DNA from 3 places in the Arthrobacter sp. Soil_C_49 genome. Region 3 is predicted to be linked to each of the others. Evidence: predicted binding sites of a transcription regulator. Region 3 holds the regulator's gene; each other region holds the start of a gene.
What was found. The regulator HrcA, encoded in region 3, represses chaperone genes, less so after heat shock. The targets are predictions, from matches to a motif close to TTNGCACTCGNNNNNNNCGAGTGCNAA.

Region 1 (5,722 bases), on a different contig from region 3:
CACATGTTCGGCAGCGGCGTCCTCATCCGTTCCCTGCTGGCGGCTGACGTTCTCGACCGCCTCCACATCTGGCTCTATCCGGTGACCTTGGGGCAGGGAAAACGCCTCTTCGATGCCGGAACCATCCCCGCTTCCTTCCGCCTCGCCGAGCCGGCACGAAGCTTCCCGAAAGGGGCGGTGTCACTGGTGTACGAGCGCGCGGGCGACGTTGAGACCCGGGAGATGGGCTAGCGCCTTGGCCAAGGTCATCGCGGCCATCACCACCTCGGTGGACGGTTTTATTACCGGCCCCGACGACGGGCCGGCTTACGGCCTGGGCAAGGGCGGGGAGCGGCTGCACTACTGGGTGATGGGCGGCCCCTGGACCTACGACGGCGGACACGACTTCGCGATGCAGGGCCCCGGGCACAAAAAACCGGCCCAGCTGATGCTGGACCGGTTTCTTGTGACTGCTGGACAGGGCAACGCTAGTGGCTGTGGCCTGCGTGCTCGTCTTCCTCGGCAGGCTTCTCTGCAACAAGGGTCTCGGTGGTGAGAACCAGGGCAGCGATGGAAGCTGCGTTGCGGAGGGCTGCGCGGGTGACCTTGACGGGGTCAATCACGCCGGCGGCGATCAGGTCCTCGTACTCGCCCGACTTGGCGTTGAAGCCGTTGTTGATGTCGAGGTCTGCAACCTTGGCGGTGATGACGTAGCCGTCGAAGCCGGCGTTCTGGGCGATCCAGCGCAGCGGCTGGACCAGGGCGCGGCGGACAATGCCCACAGCAGCGGCGGCGTCGCCTTCCAGTGCCTTGACGGCAGGGTCCTCATCCAGTGCCTTGAGGGCGTGGATCAGGGCAGAGCCGCCGCCGGCCACGATGCCTTCTTCGAGGGCAGCGCGGGTGGAGGACACAGCGTCCTCGATGCGGTGCTTCTTTTCCTTCAGCTCAACCTCGGTGGCTGCGCCGACCTTGATCACGCCGATGCCGCCGGCCAGCTTGGCCAGGCGTTCCTGGAGCTTTTCCTTGTCCCAGTCGGAGTCGGTGCGGGTCAGCTCGGCACGCAGCTGTGCCACGCGGGCTGCCACATCCTCGGCCGTACCGGCGCCGTCAACGATGGTGGTGTTGTCCTTGGTGACCGTGATGCGGCGGGCGGTACCCAGCACCTCGAGGCCAACGGTGTCCAGGCTCAGGCCCAGCTCCGGGGACACAACCTGCGCGCCGGTGAGGGTGGCGATGTCCTGCAGCATGGCCTTGCGGCGGTCGCCGAAGCCCGGAGCCTTGACGGCAACCACGTTCAGGGTGCCGCGGATGCGGTTGACGATCAGCGTGGACAGGGCCTCGCCGTCAACGTCTTCGGCAATGATGAACAGCGGCTTGCCGGCCTGAAGGGCCTTCTCCAGCAGCGGCAGGAATTCCTGCAGCGAGGAGATCTTGCCCTGGTTGATCAGGATGAGGGCGTCCTCGAGGACTGCTTCCTGGCGGTCCGCATCCGTGATGAAGTACGGGGACAGGTAGCCCTTGTCGAACTGCATGCCCTCGGTGAGGACCAGTTCGGTCTGGGTGGTGGAGGATTCCTCGATGGTGATCACACCATCCTTGCCAACCTTGCCGAAGGCCTCGGCCAGGAGCTCGCCAACCTCGTCGCTCTGGGCGGAGATGGCTGCAACGCTGGCCACCTGGGTGCCTTCAACGGGGCGGGCGTTCTCCAGCAGGCGGGCGGCCACGGCTTCCACGGAAACCTCGATGCCGCGCTTGATCTGGCCGGGGGCGGCGCCTGCCGCTACGTTGCGCAGGCCTTCCTTGACCAGGGCCTGGGCCAGGACCGTTGCGGTGGTGGTGCCGTCGCCGGCAACATCGTTGGTCTTGGTGGCAACTTCCTTGGCCAGCTGGGCACCAAGGTTCTCGTACGGGTCGTCCAGCTCAACTTCGCGGGCGATGGTGACGCCGTCATTCGTGATGGTGGGCGCGCCCCACTTCTTGTCCAGGACAACGTTGCGGCCGCGCGGGCCCAGCGTTACCTTGACGGTGTTGGCGAGCTTATCGATGCCGGCTTCAAGAGACCGGCGTGCAGCGTCGTTAAACGCAAGCTGCTTTGCCATGGTTCAGTCCTTTCAAGACAGAACCCCGCACAGCTGACCAGCAGAAGGCATGACCAGCGGCGCGGGGATCCGAAAGAGTTACTTTACGACGATCGCCAGGACGTCGCGGGCGGACAGCACGAGGTATTCGGTGCCGCTGTGCTTGACTTCGGTTCCGCCGTACTTGGAGTAGATAACAACGTCGCCTTCGGCAACGTCGAGCGGGACGCGGTTGCCGTTGTCGTCAAAGCGGCCGGGGCCTACTGCAACAACTTCGCCTTCCTGGGGCTTCTCCTGCGCGGAGTCCGGGATAACCAGGCCGGAAGCCGTGGTCTGCTCGGCTTCGAGCGGGCGGACAACAATACGATCCTCAAGAGGCTTAATAGAGACCGACACTCGGACCTCTCCTTTTCGTCAGCAAATTCGTGGACTGGAAAGCTTTCCCGACCTGGCTGGCAAACCGTCGTCGCGGTGCCGGCAGCAGCCTGGCTGGCAGCTCTTCATGTATTAGCACCCTCCTAGGGAGAGTGCTAATGAAGACTCTATGTAAGGGTTAGCACTCGGTCAAGGCGAGTGCCAGAGTTTTCGTCATCTGCGAACCCCGGCTGTGTACATTTGACCGGTGCGTGCTGCTGTATATCTGATCCTTGCCACCCTCTTCTGGGCCGGAAACTTCGTTGTGGGCCATGCCGCCATGGAGACCATGCAGCCGCTGCAGCTGACCTACTGGCGTTGGGCCCTGGCAGCGGTGCCGCTGCTGGTCCTCGCGCAGTTGGTGGAACGTCCGGACTGGCGGAGCATCCTTCGCCGCTGGCCCGTCCTGCTGCTCCTGAGTTGCCTGGGAATGAGTGCCTACACGCTGCTGCTCTACAGCGCGCTGGGCCACACCTCGGCCTTGAACGCGTCGCTGGTGACGGCAGCCAACCCCGCATTGATCGTGGTGCTGGCCGTGGTCCTGCTGCGGGACAGGCCCCGGCCGCTTGGCTGGGCGGGAATCGGGCTGGGCCTGGCCGGGGTCCTGCTGGTCCTTACCGGCGGCGACTTCCACCGGCTGCTGACCTTTTCCATCAACACAGGTGAACTGCTGATCCTCGCCGCCATTACCGTGTGGGGCCTCTACACCATCATCGGGCGGAGGGTGGATGTCCCGGCGATCACGTCCACGGCAGTCCAGGTGGCGATGGCCGCCGTCGTTCTGACCCCTGTTGCCCTCATCACCGGGGCCGGCCTGCCGGCGACCACTGCGGAGGGCTGGTCCCTGGCGTTCATCGCCTTGTTTCCGTCGCTGGGTTCCTACCTGCTGTGGAACCTTGCCCTGAAGCGCACCACGGCAGCCAATGCGGGCAACTACCTGAACCTGATCGCCGTGTTCACCGCGATCATCACTGTTGCCATGGGCCAGCCCATCACCCTGCCGCAGATCCTCGGCGGCGTCCTGGTGATTTCGGGAGTCCTGCTGACGAGTGCCGGCGGGCCTCAGCGTCCGAGGTCGTCGAAGTCGACGTCCTCCCCGCCGTCGCCCTCGCCCGATCCGGAGTTCCGGGCACGGTAAAGCACCACTCCTGCCCCTGCCGTCACCAGGAGCGCGGCAACCAGCACGGCGATGCTTCCGGCGCGGGCGCCGTCGTACAGTCCGCGGATGTCCTGCGCTTCCTGTGTGTCATCCGCGATGTTGTTGCCGCCCACGGAGTAGACGGTGGCATTGAAGGTATCCAGGAAGAAGATCACCACCAGGAGTCCGATGCACACCACGGCCACCAGGGCCCCGGTGATCAGCGCCGTCCGGGCGAATCTGGCGGGGCCCCTGTCCTTGGCTGGTTCTTCGGACTGCCGGGGGCCTGCGCTCTCTTCCATGGTTTCAACACTATCCCGCATCCCCCGCCGGCCTCCTCCACTAGGCTGGAACGCATGCCTCACGCTCCCCAGGACCACATAGCGCCCCTGCTCACTCCCGAAGGCTGGGACCTGCTGGCGTCCCTGGGCCCCTACCGGGAGGACACCTCCTTCGAGCTCAACTCGGCGCTGCGCAAGGCCGGGCACTCCCCCGACCTCGTCTCAGCTGTCCTGACCCAGTCCAGGCTCCGCACCAGAGCCGAAGCGAAGTTCGGCGAGTTTGCGCGCCGGATGCTGTTCACCCAAGCCGGCCTGGAGCAGGCCACGCGACTCAGTGTCGCCGCACGCCACGCCCAGCGGTTCGCCGAGGCAGGGATCAGCCACGTGGCGGACCTGGGCTGCGGCCTCGCCGCCGACTCCCTGGCCCTGGCGTCGCTGGACATCAACGTCACGGCAGTGGAAATGGACGAGACGACGGCGGCCTGCGCCACAGTGAACCTGATCCCCTTCCCCAATGCCACCGTGGTCCACGCCGACGCCACGTCCGTTCCGCTCGACGGGATCGACGGCGTCTGGCTGGATCCCGCCCGCCGGGTCACCTCCACCTCCGGTACCAAACGCATCTGGGACCCCGAGGCGTTTTCGCCGCCGTTGTCCTTTGCTGAATCCCTGGCCGCGTCAGGCAAGGCGGTGGGGGTCAAGATGGGCCCGGGCATGCCGCACGACTCCGTACCCGCGGACTGTGAGGCCCAATGGGTTTCCGTGGCCGGCGACGTGACCGAGGTGGCACTGTGGTTCAACGCCGTCCGCCGGCCCGGAATCCGCAGGGCCGCCCTGGTCCTGGGCGCCGCCGGTGCGGCCGAACTGACCAGCGGCGAGGACTTCGCTGCCGGTCCTGCCGCTCCTGTTGGTCCCGCAGAGGGCTACCTGTATGAGCCTGACGGTGCGGTAATCCGCGCAGGGCTGGTGGCCGACGTCGCACTTCAACTGGGCGGGCACCTGGTGGACGAGCACATCGCCTACATCTGCGCCCCGCAACTCGTGGACACACCCTTCGCGCGGGCCTATAAGGTCCTCGAAGTGATGCCTTACAACGTCAAGGCGCTCAAGGCGTGGGTGAAGGCGGAGGGGATCGGTGTGCTGGACATCAAGAAGCGCGGCACTGCGGTCACCCCTGAGGAACTGCGCAAGCAGCTGCTTCCCGGTGGAAAGGCGGGCGGGAAAAAGGCCGGCAGCAAAACGGCCACCCTGGTCCTGACCCGCATCGGGGAGGACCGGGTGGCCATTGTGGTGGAGCCTGTATAGGGCAGCAAGGCCCGCCGCTACTGGGCGCGCATGAACTCCTCGGCCGCGCGGACCTGTTCGGGAGTGGGCCGGACGCCGGTGTAGAGCACAAACTGTTCCAGCGCCTGGATGGTGGCCACCTCCGCTCCGGTGATCACCGGCTTTCCGGCAGCGCGTCCGGCCTTGATCAGCGGGGTTTCGGCGGGCAGGGCCACCACGTCGAACACTACGCGGGCGGCGTCGATGGTTTCCTGCGGGAAGGCGAGGGTGTCCACGTCAGGTCCGCCGGCCATTCCCAGGGGTGTCACGTTGATGATCAGGTCTGCCGTCCCGCCGTCGAGCTCCGGCCGCCATTTGAAGCCGTACTGTTCGGCGAGGGCCCGGCCGGTGGTTTCGTTCCGGGCGAGGACCGTGACGTCGGTGAACCCTGCGTCCCGCAGCGCGGCCACGGTGGCCTTGGCCATGCCGCCCGCGCCCTGGACGAGCACTGAGTAGCTGGTGGGGACCTCGTTAGAGGCCAGCAGCTGTTCGATCGCGGTGTAGTCGGT
Region 2 (5,722 bases), on a different contig from region 3:
CGGGCAGGTCGGGGACGGTCCTGTCGGGAAGGGTTCCCGGGGGCGCGGGACCAGCAAAGTCATGGGGCAGCAGTTCGACTGGGTTGTGGAGGTCGCCGAGTTCGATCCGCCGCGGCGCATGGTGTCCCGTTCGGTCGAGGGCAAGCTGGACTTTACCGTGACGTTTGATCTCGAACCGGCCGACGGCGGTACGCGGGTCACCCAGAGGATCGACGCCGCCTCCGGCCTGGGCGGGGTCTTCGGCAAGCTGGCGGACGCGCTGGTGGAGCGGGCCCAGGGGAGGACCGTCCGCGCCAATCTCGAAACCCTGGCCGAGTGGCTGGCGGAGCACCCGCAGGGCTAAGGCCGGACGCCGGGCGGGCGTGAGGCAAGCGAACAACGGCGGGGCCGCCCGCCGTCGTGCGCTTGCCCCTACTTCAGGCCCGCGCCCGGAAGCAGCTCCGTGGCTCCGAGGGAATCGGCGATGAAGGCGTAGTCCCAGGCCCGTTCGCGCCACTGGACGTAGCGGCCGGAGGCACCGCCGTGGCCGCCGTCCATTTCGATCTTCATCACGATCGGCTGGGTTCCGGTGGTCTTGTTCCGAAGCTCCTGCACCCACTTGGCGGGTTCCACGTAGAGGACCCGGGTGTCATTGAACGACGTCACGGCGGCGATCTTCGGGTAGGCGGCCTGGCGCACGTTCTCGTAAGGGGAGTAGGACTTCATGTAGGCGTAGACCGCGGGGTCCGTGATGGGGTTGCCCCACTCTTCCCACTCCAGCGCGGACAGGGGCAGGTCCGGATCCAGGATGCTGGTCAGCGGGTCCACAAACGGCACCTGCGCCACAACCGCGGCGTACTTTTCGGGTGCCATGTTCGCGATGGCACCCATGAGCAGCCCGCCGGCCGAGCCGCCCAGGGCAGCGATCCGGGAGGGATCCACCCAGCCGGAGCCGGCCAGCCAGTCGGTGGCGTCGATGAAATCGGTGAAGGTGTTCTTCTTGGTGAGCTTTTTGCCGTTCTCGTACCAGTGCCGGCCCAGCTCGCCGCCGCCGCGGATGTGGGCGATCACGAACACCACTCCGCGGTCCAGCAGGGACAGCCGCGCAATGCCGAAGCCCGGGTCCATGCTCATCTCATAGGAGCCGTACCCGTACACCAGGCCGGCCGCCGTCGAATCCTGCTTGACGGCCTTGTGCCGCAGCACCGAAAGCGGGATGCGGGTGCCGTCCTGGGCCTGCGCCCACTCGCGCGTGGCCACATAGTCGCTGCCGTCGTAGCCGCCCAACACCGGGCTTTCCTTGCGCAGCAGCAGCTCGCCGTCCGGCTGCTCCGCGGTGGGCAGCACGAAATCATAAACCCGCGACGGCGTGAAGTAGGACGTGTAACCCAGCCGGATCACCGGGGCCTCGTAGTCCGAACCGCCCACCCCCGCCGTGTACAGCTCTTCGTCGAACGCAGGCTCCACCGGCGGCTCCTGCGCGGCGGTGCCCAGCCCGGCCAGCCCGATCACCTGGACGCGCTCGATGGTGTCCTTGCGGATGGACACCACGAGGTGCGTGGAGGTGACGCCTGCGCCGTTGACGCGGACGTCGTCGGAATGTTCGACGACGGTGGCCCACTGCTGCTGGGCCAGCGGCTTCTGCAGCTCGGCCGGGTCCGCGAGGGAAACCATGGAGTTGACGGCGGCGCGGTTGTGGGTGAGCAGGATCTTTTCCGTCTTCCCGCCGTCCGGGCCGGGCAGCAGGAACGGTTCGGCTTCGTACAGCACCCGCTCGTTGCGGGAGATCACGGTGGTGAGCTCCTGGGCCGGGTCATCGAAGCGGAGCAGGCGGGTTTCGCTATACTCCGAGCAGCCGATGCCCAGCACCAGGTAGCGCCGGTCCCCGGAGAGCTCGAAGCCCAGCCACATGGCGGCGTCGTCCTCCTGGTAGATCACCACGTCTTCCTCGACGGAGGTGCCCAGGGTGTGCGCCTTGACCTGGTAGGGGCGCCAGGACTCGTCCACCACGGTGTAGAAGATGCGGGTGCCGTCCGGGGAGAAGGCGACACCGTAGAAGATGTTCTCGATGACGTCCGGCAGGAGTTCGCCGGTGCGGAGGTCCTTGATGCGCAGGGTGAAGCGTTCGTCGCCGCTGTTGTCCACGGCGTAGGCGTAGGTGTTGCCGTCCACGGTCACGGCCGTGCCGCCCACGGAGAAAAAGGGCTTGCCCTCCGCCTCGATGTTTCCGTCCAGCAGGACTTCCTCGCCGGGAATTTCGACGCCGGGCTCCACGCGGGGCGGCGTCCAGTCCTGTACCGGGTTGCCGGTGTCCTGTGCCTTGACCCGGCACTGGATGCCATACTCCTTGCCCTCCACGGAACGGCTGAAGTACCACCAGCCGTCCTTGCGGTGCGGGACGGAAAGGTCCGTTTCCTGCGTGCGGCCCTTGATCTCCTGGAAGATGGCCTCGCGCAGCGGCTCCTGGTGCGCGGTAACGGCTTCCTGGTAGGCATTCTCAGCCTTCAGGTGTTCCACGACCTCCGGGGATTCCTTCTCCCGCAGCCACTCGTAGTTGTCCACGAAGGTGTCCCCGTGGTGGGTGCGTTCGGTGGGGATCTTCTTGGCAACCGGGGGAGCGGGGGTGGCAGTCGCGGTGCCGGCGGAGTCCTGCAGCGGAGTCTGGGTCATGGTTTCAATATATAGACCCGCTCCGACAATGCACCGGCCGTTCGCTACCGGACGATAACGCCCCAGACCCGGGCGCACTTGTGGCCGCTGATGTGTAAACCCGGGCGCACTTGTGGCGCCAGGAGTGAGCGGGCGTATGCGGGGGCGCGGCATTAAGTGAGCGGGCGTTTGCGGGAGGGCAGCATTAGGTGAGCGGGCGTCGTATGGGGTCGGGTGCCCTAGTGGGGTTCGGGCCGCAGGCGTATCCTGTTCACGCTATGGCACATCCGCCCAGCGTGAGAGGGGAAGCATATGACCATCCCGCCAGTGCACGAGCCTGAACCGTTCCCGCCGGAACCAGGCCCGGACCAGCCCGATCCCACCCAGCCAGGCCATCCCGGCCCGCAGCCGCCCAATCCGTTCCCGACCCCGGAACCGCCGGGGCCGCTGCCCGTGCCGGACCCAGGGCCCACGCCGCTGCGCCCCGATCCCACCCGGAGCTGACCAGCCGAAACGCGCAACAGAAGGGACCTTCCCCACGCCGCGGAAGGCCCCTTCGCCGCTCCCGAAACCGGCGCCAAAATCAGGAAAAATTCCTCCGCCGAACCGCTTGCAGACCTACCGGCCCAGTGGTAAAAAATCTATATCAGCCAATACAGATTGGCTGGTAGCACAAACCATTGTTGGACCGTCTCTTACGAGGAGGGAAGCCATGTTGATGCGAACCGATCCGTTCCGCGAGCTGGACAGGCTGGCCCAGCAGGTCCTCGGCACGGCAGCGCGCCCGGCAGCAATGCCCATGGACGCTTGGCGTGAGGACCAGGAATTCGTCGTCGCCTTTGATCTGCCCGGAGTCGCACTGGATTCAGTGGATCTTGATGTGGAACGGAATGTCCTGACGGTGCGGGCCGAGCGTCCCGACCCCGCGGGCAAGGATACCGAGTTGATCGCCTCCGAACGGCCGCGCGGCGTCTTCAGTCGTCAGCTGATCCTCGGGGACACGCTGGATACCGATAACGTCAAGGCAAGCTATGACGCCGGTGTCCTGACGCTGCGGATTCCTGTCGCCGAAAAGGCCAAGCCGCGCAAGATCGAAATTGAAACGAAGGGGGCAAAGCAGGAAATCGCCGCCTAGTTTCATCAGGATCGGGACGTCGGGTATTCATTTATTGCTGACTGCCTTTTGGGCGGATCGCTAGTATGCACGCCACAGCGCTTAAAGCGCATCGGCAGCCTACGCCTGAACCTCCCGATACGGTGGCCCCCGGCTTCAGCCGGGGGCCATCCCATGCCGTCTCCAGCCCCGGAAGGCAACGCGGGGTCGGATCCGGCCCAATAAATCGGAAACATTGGGCTGAAAGTGACCCCGCGTTGCCCCAGTGGCGGCTCAGGTGTTGAGCTCGAGCATCAGCGCCGGGAGCTCGTCGGCGAGTTCGCGGGCAAGGAAACCGAGGGGCCCCATCCTGCTGGCCAGCCGATCGGCCGCGGCAGCGTGGAGGTGCGTTCCCCAGCACGCGGCCTGCGCATTGCTGGTACCCCGCGCACGGAGGCCTGTGATAGCCCCGGCCAGCACATCACCGCTTCCCGATGTCCCCAGTCCGCCATAGCCTGTGGTGATTTTCCACAGTTCGGACTCTTCCGGTGCATCCCCTCCGGAGGGCCGGGCGATGAGTCCCTGGCAGCTCACCACCGCCTGGAATTTGTCCGCAATCGCGGCCACATCCGCCGCCAGGTCGTCCACCTCCCGCTCCAGCAGGATCGCGGCTTCCTTGGGATTAGGGGTGAGGATCAGCCGCCCCTTCCACGGTTCCAGCAGGTCGGCCACCTTCAGCAGCCCGCCCAGGGCAAAGGCGTCGAGTACGACGGCGGGACCTCCATTTGCTGTCCCGCCACCAGGGCGCGAATCACCTGAGCGGGACCCGGAGCCAGCCTCGCGCTCCAAGAGGACACGCAGCAGCTCCTCGGCAAGGTCAGGATCGTCCAGGCCCGGACCCACCAGCATCGCATCGGCACCGTCGAGATAGGATGCGATCCGTTCCAGCCCCCGACCTGTTACCGACCCATCGGTAGTTTCGGGCAACCCTATCGCCCCGCATTCGGGGAGGGCCACTGCCACCTGAACAGCCACCGACTCCGCCACAGCAAGGCTGAGCTTTCCCGCCCCGGCCCGCAGCGCAGCGGTTCCTGCCAGCAGGGCCGCACCGGGCGTGGCCCGTGCACCGCCGATCACCAGGACCGAGCCGCGTGAATACTTGTCCTCGCCGGCGGCCGGCAGCGGCCAGTCGCGCAGCAGCGACGGCGTTACCAGCGTTGGGTCACTTGGGGTGGACACTGGCATCCCCTGCATGCTCGGTGACCGTTACACCGTGTTCGGTGAGGTGATCGGCCACGTTGAAGCTTTCCAGCGTCCACGGCCCTTCCCCCGACGGCCGGACATAACGGGTCAGGGAGGCATTGAGGACGGAGGTGCTGGCCGCCAGATCCAGGATCTGTTCCTCGTTCATTCCTTCCAGGACGTACCGGAAGAGGAGGATCACGGCGTCGTGGCAGACGAGCATCACCCGGTGCCCGGTGCTGAGGTTGTTCAGTTCGTCCAGGACGGACCGCAGGCGCAGGGCAACGTCGGCCCAGGATTCCCCGCCCGGCGGCCGGTAGTACAGCTTGCCCAGCCATTCGCGCCGTTCGGCCTCCTCGGGGAAGCGCTTCTCCACGCCCAGGCGCGTCAGCCGGTCCAGGATGCCCAGCTCACGGTCCCGCAACCGTTCATCAACACGGACCTTCACCGGCCAGCCCGCCGTTTCAACAGCGATCTCAGCAGTCTGCCGCGCACGGGCGTACGGGGATGACACCACGGCATCGGGCCGCAGGTCATCGGCGACCCGGGCCAGGGCCGCCCCCAGGGCCTTGGCCTGCTCCTGGCCGGTCCCGGACAGGTTCACGTCCGCATCCCGGGCGGGCACATCGATGACTTCAGCCCCGGCCAGCCGCGCATCCGTGGCTGCCACGTTGCCTTCACTCTCGCCGTGGCGGACCAGGAGCAGCTCCACCGCCCCGGCCTCCTGCACAGCCTCCGTCAGCCCGTCCTCTTTCACAA
Region 3 (5,722 bases):
TGAGATGGGAAAACCACGACGCCGGAGAACCGGGCCTCGACGGGCAGCTCGGCCCACACATCCTGGGCATCGGCATCCAACAACAGGCTGTTGCCCGCGGCCAGCGTGATGTGGGGGCGGTTGCTTGGGGCTGTATGCGAGGCGAGGCTTGGCAGGCCGGCGTCAGCGAGCCTGGCCCAATCGGACCGGATCAGGGCATCCAGGGAGCCATCGAAGGTTAACTCGATGCTGCGCATGCACCCGGGTGGGCCCACGCCGGCAGGGTTCCCTGGCCGAAGCGAAGCGAGGCTAGGGTGCCGGTGGGGATTACTTGATCCAGCGGAGGTTGTACTGGTACCGGTACGGCTGGCCGCGGTTCACGCGGATGCCGGCCGCCACCGAGAAGCAGGTCAGCGCGATCCAGATCAGTGTGGCGACCACGGCAAAGATGTTGCCCACCACAGGCACGAACACCAGGATATTGGCCACCACAGCGGCGATGGTGGGAGGCAGGCTGAAGTTCAGCGCCTCCTTGGACTCCTGGGCGGTAAAAGGGCCGCGGTCACGGAAGATCAAGTAGATCAGGAGCGCAGGAACGCAGCCCAGGATCCCGCCGAAGTGCGAGAGCGTAGCCCACTGCCTGTCCTCGCTGGCCGTCAGGGGCAGGGCATTCGCCGGGACGCCATGGTACTCCGAACGGCCCTGGCCGCCCTGGCTGTCCCTGTGATCGCGTGCGTTTTCTGCCACAGTCTGTTCCTTCGAAAGTGCAATGCTGCCGACTAAGAATGCCAATATCTGCTGCGGCGCCGCCATCGGCAGATACCGCAGTACCAAGAATACTTGGTGCAGGCGTCCGCGCCTGCCCTAAGGGACCGTGAGGAAATCGATCACTTCCTCCACCCGGCCCAGCAACGACGCTTCCAGGTCCGCGTAGGTGCGGACCGCGCCCAGCAGTTTCTGCCATCCCAGCCCGATGTCTTCCTTGGTGGAGTGCGGCCAGCCGAATGCCCTGAGGATACCGGTCTTCCAGTCCTGACCGCGGGGCACTTCAGGCCACGTCTCAATACCCAGGACGGCCGGACGGATCGCCTGCCACACGTCCACGTAGGGGTGGCCGACAATCAGGACGTTGCCGGCAGCTCCGGGGGATGCCATCACGGCATCGGCAATGCGCGACTCCTTGGAGTCGGGCACCAGGTGGTCCACCAGCACGCCCAGGCGCCGGCCGGGACCGGGATTGAAGCCGGCAACGGCCGCGGCCAGGTCATCAATGCCGTGCAGGGGCTCGACGACGATGCCCTCCACTCGGAGGTCGTCTCCCCAGACCTTTTCCACCAGTTCGGCGTCGTGCTTTCCCTCCACCCAGATGCGGCTCGCCTTGGCCACCTGCGCGCGCTGCCCGGCCACCCGCACCGAACCGGACGCTGTCCGCCCGGCGGCCGGGCCGCCGGCCTGCTTGGGTGCTGGCGGCATTAGCCGGATCGGCTGGCCTTCCAGGAGGAAACCGAAGCCCAGCCGGAAGGACCGCGACTTGCCCCGGCGGTCCTCCAGGGCCACCACATGCATGCCGCCCGATTTTTCCACCCGGGTGACCGCCCCGACCCAGCCGGACTGGACCTCCTCCAGCACCATTCCCCGCTCTGCCGGCACTTCGGGCAGTTGCGTCCGTGCGGGCGCGGTCAGGTCCTGGGCTCCCCAGTTCTGGTATTGCATGGATGAACTCCGCTTCGTGCTGGATCCGGGCCCGGAATTTCGCCCGGAGCGGTACCAATGCTAACAACGGGGCGAGTCATAATAGACTGTTAGCACTTAGGCATGTCGAGTGCTAACCCCTGTGAGGTACGGTGCGGGCGGAACGGCTGCCCTGATCCCTGGATGGAGGTGGAGTGTGAGCGAGCCGCGCAAGCTTGAAGTACTGCGGGCCATCGTGGAGGACTACGTCCACTCGCGCGAGCCCGTCGGGTCCAAGGCCCTGGTGGAACGGCACCATCTTGGTGTCTCCAGCGCCACCATTCGCAATGACATGGCCGCGCTTGAGGACGAAGGGCTGATCACGGCCCCGCACACCAGCGCAGGCCGGATTCCCACGGACAAGGGCTACCGGCTCTTCGTGGACCAGATTTCCGCGGTCAAACCTCTGTCCCAGGCAGAGCGGCGTGCCATCCAGTCGCTCCTGGAAGGCGCCGATGATCTCGACGACGTCCTGGAGCGCACGGTCCGGCTGCTGTCCCAGCTGACCAACCAGGTGGCGGTGGTCCAGTACCCGCACCTCAACCGCGCACTGGTCCGCCATATTGAATTCGTCCTCCTGGCGCCGCGGAAGGTGCTGGTGGTGCTGATCGCCAACAGCGGCAAAGTGGAGCAGCGGGTCATCGACGTCGGGCAGGACATGGGCGATGACGTCCTGGCCACGCTGCGCACGCATTTCCTGGCATCCCTCGGCGGGACGGCACTGAGCCAGCTCACGCAGTCCCTGCCCGGAGTGGTGTCCGGCGCCGCTCCCGCGCAGCGGCAGGCAGCCCAGGCGCTGGCGCACGGACTGGAAGCCCTGGCCCACAACAGCCGCGAGGACCGCATGGTGATGGCCGGTACAGCCAACCTTGCCCGTTCCAACGTGGATTTTCCGCTCAGCATCGGACCTGTGCTGGAGGCGCTGGAGGAACAGGTGGTGATGCTGCGGCTCCTGAGCGAGATGGCGCAGGACCACCGGGGCGTGGCCGTCAGCATCGGCCGCGAGAACCCGTATGACGGGCTGGCGGAGGCTTCGGTGGTCGCCACGGGATACGGGCCGGACAGCGTCGCGAAGATCGGCATCCTGGGGCCCACCAGGATGGACTATCCCACCACGATGGCCGCGGTCAGGGCCGTCGCCCGGTACCTGTCACGGATTTTGGGACCCTGACCCGCGCCGTCCGGCTCCCAGCCAAGAACAGTAGCGCCGGCAGTACAGCTGCAGGCAAAACAACAAGGAAGAGATACGAACTTTGAGCAGCCACTACGAAGTCCTTGGAGTCTCACCGGATGCTACCGGGGAAGAGATCAAGAAGGCCTACCGCAAGCTGGCCCGCACCCTCCACCCCGACGTAAATCCCGGTGAGGACGTTGCAGACCGCTTCAAGGCCGTGACCCACGCCTACGAAGTTCTCTCCGATCCGCAGAAGCGCCGGGTGTACGACACCACGGGCAACGAGAACGGCACGGACAACGGATTCGGCGGCGGGGCGTACGCAGGCCAGGGCTTCGCCTTCCAGGACATCTTCGACACGTTCTTCGGTGCCGGCGGTTCCACCGGCCCCGCATCGCGGGTCCGGCGCGGCCAGGACGCGCTCATCAGCGTCCGGATCGAACTGCGCGACGCCGTGTTCGGCGTCAACAAGAAGCTTGAAGTGGATACCGCAGTAGTCTGCCCCACCTGCGAGGGCTCGTGCTGCCGGCCGGGCACCCACCCCGAGCGCTGCGATATCTGCGGCGGCAGCGGCCAGGTCCAGCGCGCGGTCCGGTCCATCCTGGGCCAGGTGATGACGGCGGCCCCGTGCGGCACCTGCGAAGGTTTCGGAACTGTCATCAAGGACCCCTGCAACGAGTGCAACGGGCAGGGCCGCATCCGCAGCCGCCGTTCGCTGACCATTAAGGTTCCCGCCGGTGTGGCCACCGGCACCCGCATCCAGCTCTCCGGCCAGGGCGAGGCCGGTCCTGCCGGCGGCCCCGCAGGTGACCTGTACGTTGAAATCCGGGTCAACAACGACGCCACGTACGTCCGCGAAGGCGACGACCTGCACGCCACCTTGAACATCCCCATGACTGCAGCCGCGCTGGGAACCGACGTCACCCTGGAAACCTTCGACGGTCCCCAGGACATCGACGTCAAGGCAGGAACCCAGTCCGGCGAGATCATCACCCTGCGCGGGCTGGGCGTCACCCACCTGCGCGGGTACGGCCGAGGTGACCTGAAGGTCCACCTGCAGGTGGAGACGCCGGCCAAGCTGGACGCGGCCCAGGAAGACCTGCTGCGCCAGCTCGCCAAGCTGCGCGGGGAGCAGATCACGGAGGGCAAGCTGGCCGCCAGCGGCGGCATGTTCGCCAAGCTCCGGGACCGGTTCGGTAACCTGTAGCGGTGAGCAACCCCGTCTTTTTCACGGCGTCCGGGTCCCTGGACCGGATGGTACCGGAAGGGCGCTTTGTCCTCGAGGGACTCGAGGCCCGGCACGCGGTGACCGTCAAACGGCTGGCTCCCGGTGAGCCCGTGGACATCGTCGATGGCGCTGGTACCCGGATGAGCGGCACAGTTGTTTCCGCTTCCCCGGCCGGCCTCGAGGTCGAATGCTCGTCCATCGGCGTTGAGGACCGGCCGGGTGTCAGGCTGGTGCTGGTCCAGGCCCTGGCCAAGGGCGACCGTGATGAACTGGCCATCGAAACCGCCACCGAACTGGGGATTGACGCCGTCATCCCGTGGCAGTCCGAACGGTCCATCGTGCGCTGGAAGGGGGACCGGGCGGCCAAGGCCCACGCAAAGTGGCAGTCTGTGGTGACCGCGGCCGCCAAACAGGCCCGGCGCGCCTGGATCCCGGAGGTGCGTGCCGCCGTCGACACCGCCGGTCTCGCCGCTGCTGTCCAGGCCGCCGACCTCGCCGTGATCCTGCACGAGGACGCCGTGCGTCCCCTGCGGATGGTCCTGGAATCGTGGCTCCCGACTGATGCTCCTGAAGGTCCGCGGGAAATACTCCTCATCGTCGGCCCCGAGGGCGGCATCAGCCAGCGCGAGGTGACAAAACTGTGCGGCCAGGGCGCCGTGACCGCCCTGTTGGGACACCATGTGCTGCGCTCATCGACTGCCGGTCCCGCCGCCGTCGTCCTCGCCAGCGACATCCTCGGGCGCTGGGCGGCCCCGGCAGCCTGAGGCCGCCCGGCTAGCGGACTTTGAATCCCCGGGTGTCTTCGGTGCCGTCCTGCTGGCCGTCGGGGTTCGAGGTTTGCGCCACGCGCAGCTCATAGTCCCCGGCGGGCAAGGTCAGCGCCAGCGTAAAGACCCCGGCCTGGGCAGGGTCCGATGCCGCGGTTGTTTCGCCTGTCAGGAACGGCGCCTTGTTTCCGTTTTCCTCGGCGCGCAGGATCTGCCAGCGGAGCTTGCCGCCCGCAGCAGTGCTCCGGCCGGTGATCTTGACGCTTCCGTCCGCCACCTCAACGTTCTCCTGCGGATCGATGATCCATACCGGGGCCACGAGTCCTGCCGTGCGGGCCATAAGGGACCCCAGCTGGACGTGGTTGAACGCCATGTAGTCGGTGTGCCCGTCCACCAGGATGCGTACGCGGATCTGCTGGCCGGAGTCGATCAGGCCGGAACTGGCCGCAGCCGCGGTGGCCGTGTACACCAGTTGCTGGATGGCCCGGGCCGCCATCTCGGCGTCCAGGTTGCTGTTGAAGGCGTCCTCTGACACGTCAACAGTGATGACGTCCTTGCCGGAAATCGACGTCGCCAATTCCTTGGGGTTCTGCCATGGGGTGAAGAAGTCCGGGTCCAGGGGCTTATCGGACATCATGGCGCGCAGGGCGCGGGTGACGGGGTTTTCCTGCTCCGGAACATCCCGGAACTCGCGGTAGAGGAAAACGTTGCTGTTGCTCCGGCCGATCCAATAGACCGGTGCCTTGTTGGAGGACTGGGTGGTTTCCAGGGGCGCGCTGGTGGACGGGGCCCCGGACACGCTGCCCGAAGCCGCGGGACTTGTGGCAAGGGCGCCGGTGGGGG

Region 1: a site for HrcA is predicted at 2,611-2,637, ahead of groES (co-chaperone GroES). Genes of this name have one in related genera too.
Region 2: a site for HrcA is predicted at 3,238-3,264, ahead of AC3A4Z_RS15220 (Hsp20/alpha crystallin family protein). Genes of this name have one in related genera too.

The regions. Positions count from the first base shown of each region.
Region 1 covers NZ_JBDGJZ010000002.1:344,763-350,484, reverse strand. The annotation lists gene AC3A4Z_RS05030 (dihydrofolate reductase family protein) at 1-231, shown strand, start outside; gene groL (chaperonin GroEL) at 468-2,078, opposite strand; gene groES (co-chaperone GroES) at 2,157-2,453, opposite strand; gene AC3A4Z_RS05015 (DMT family transporter) at 2,680-3,609, shown strand; gene AC3A4Z_RS05010 (hypothetical protein) at 3,534-3,911, opposite strand; gene AC3A4Z_RS05005 (THUMP-like domain-containing protein) at 3,966-5,195, shown strand; gene AC3A4Z_RS05000 (shikimate 5-dehydrogenase) at 5,213-5,722, opposite strand, start outside.
Region 2 covers NZ_JBDGJZ010000009.1:100,984-106,705, forward strand. The annotation lists gene AC3A4Z_RS15205 (SRPBCC family protein) at 1-343, shown strand, start outside; gene AC3A4Z_RS15210 (S9 family peptidase) at 412-2,649, opposite strand; gene AC3A4Z_RS15215 (hypothetical protein) at 2,941-3,132, shown strand; gene AC3A4Z_RS15220 (Hsp20/alpha crystallin family protein) at 3,341-3,763, shown strand; gene AC3A4Z_RS15225 (ADP-dependent NAD(P)H-hydrate dehydratase) at 4,016-4,966, opposite strand; gene AC3A4Z_RS15230 (histidine phosphatase family protein) at 4,944-5,720, opposite strand.
Region 3 covers NZ_JBDGJZ010000001.1:594,652-600,373, reverse strand. The annotation lists gene AC3A4Z_RS02800 (2'-5' RNA ligase family protein) at 1-254, opposite strand, end outside; gene AC3A4Z_RS02795 (DUF4870 domain-containing protein) at 307-726, opposite strand; gene AC3A4Z_RS02790 (DUF3097 domain-containing protein) at 844-1,692, opposite strand; gene hrcA (heat-inducible transcriptional repressor HrcA) at 1,868-2,881, shown strand; gene dnaJ (molecular chaperone DnaJ) at 2,964-4,091, shown strand; gene AC3A4Z_RS02775 (16S rRNA (uracil(1498)-N(3))-methyltransferase) at 4,094-4,876, shown strand; gene AC3A4Z_RS02770 (GerMN domain-containing protein) at 4,887-5,722, opposite strand, start outside.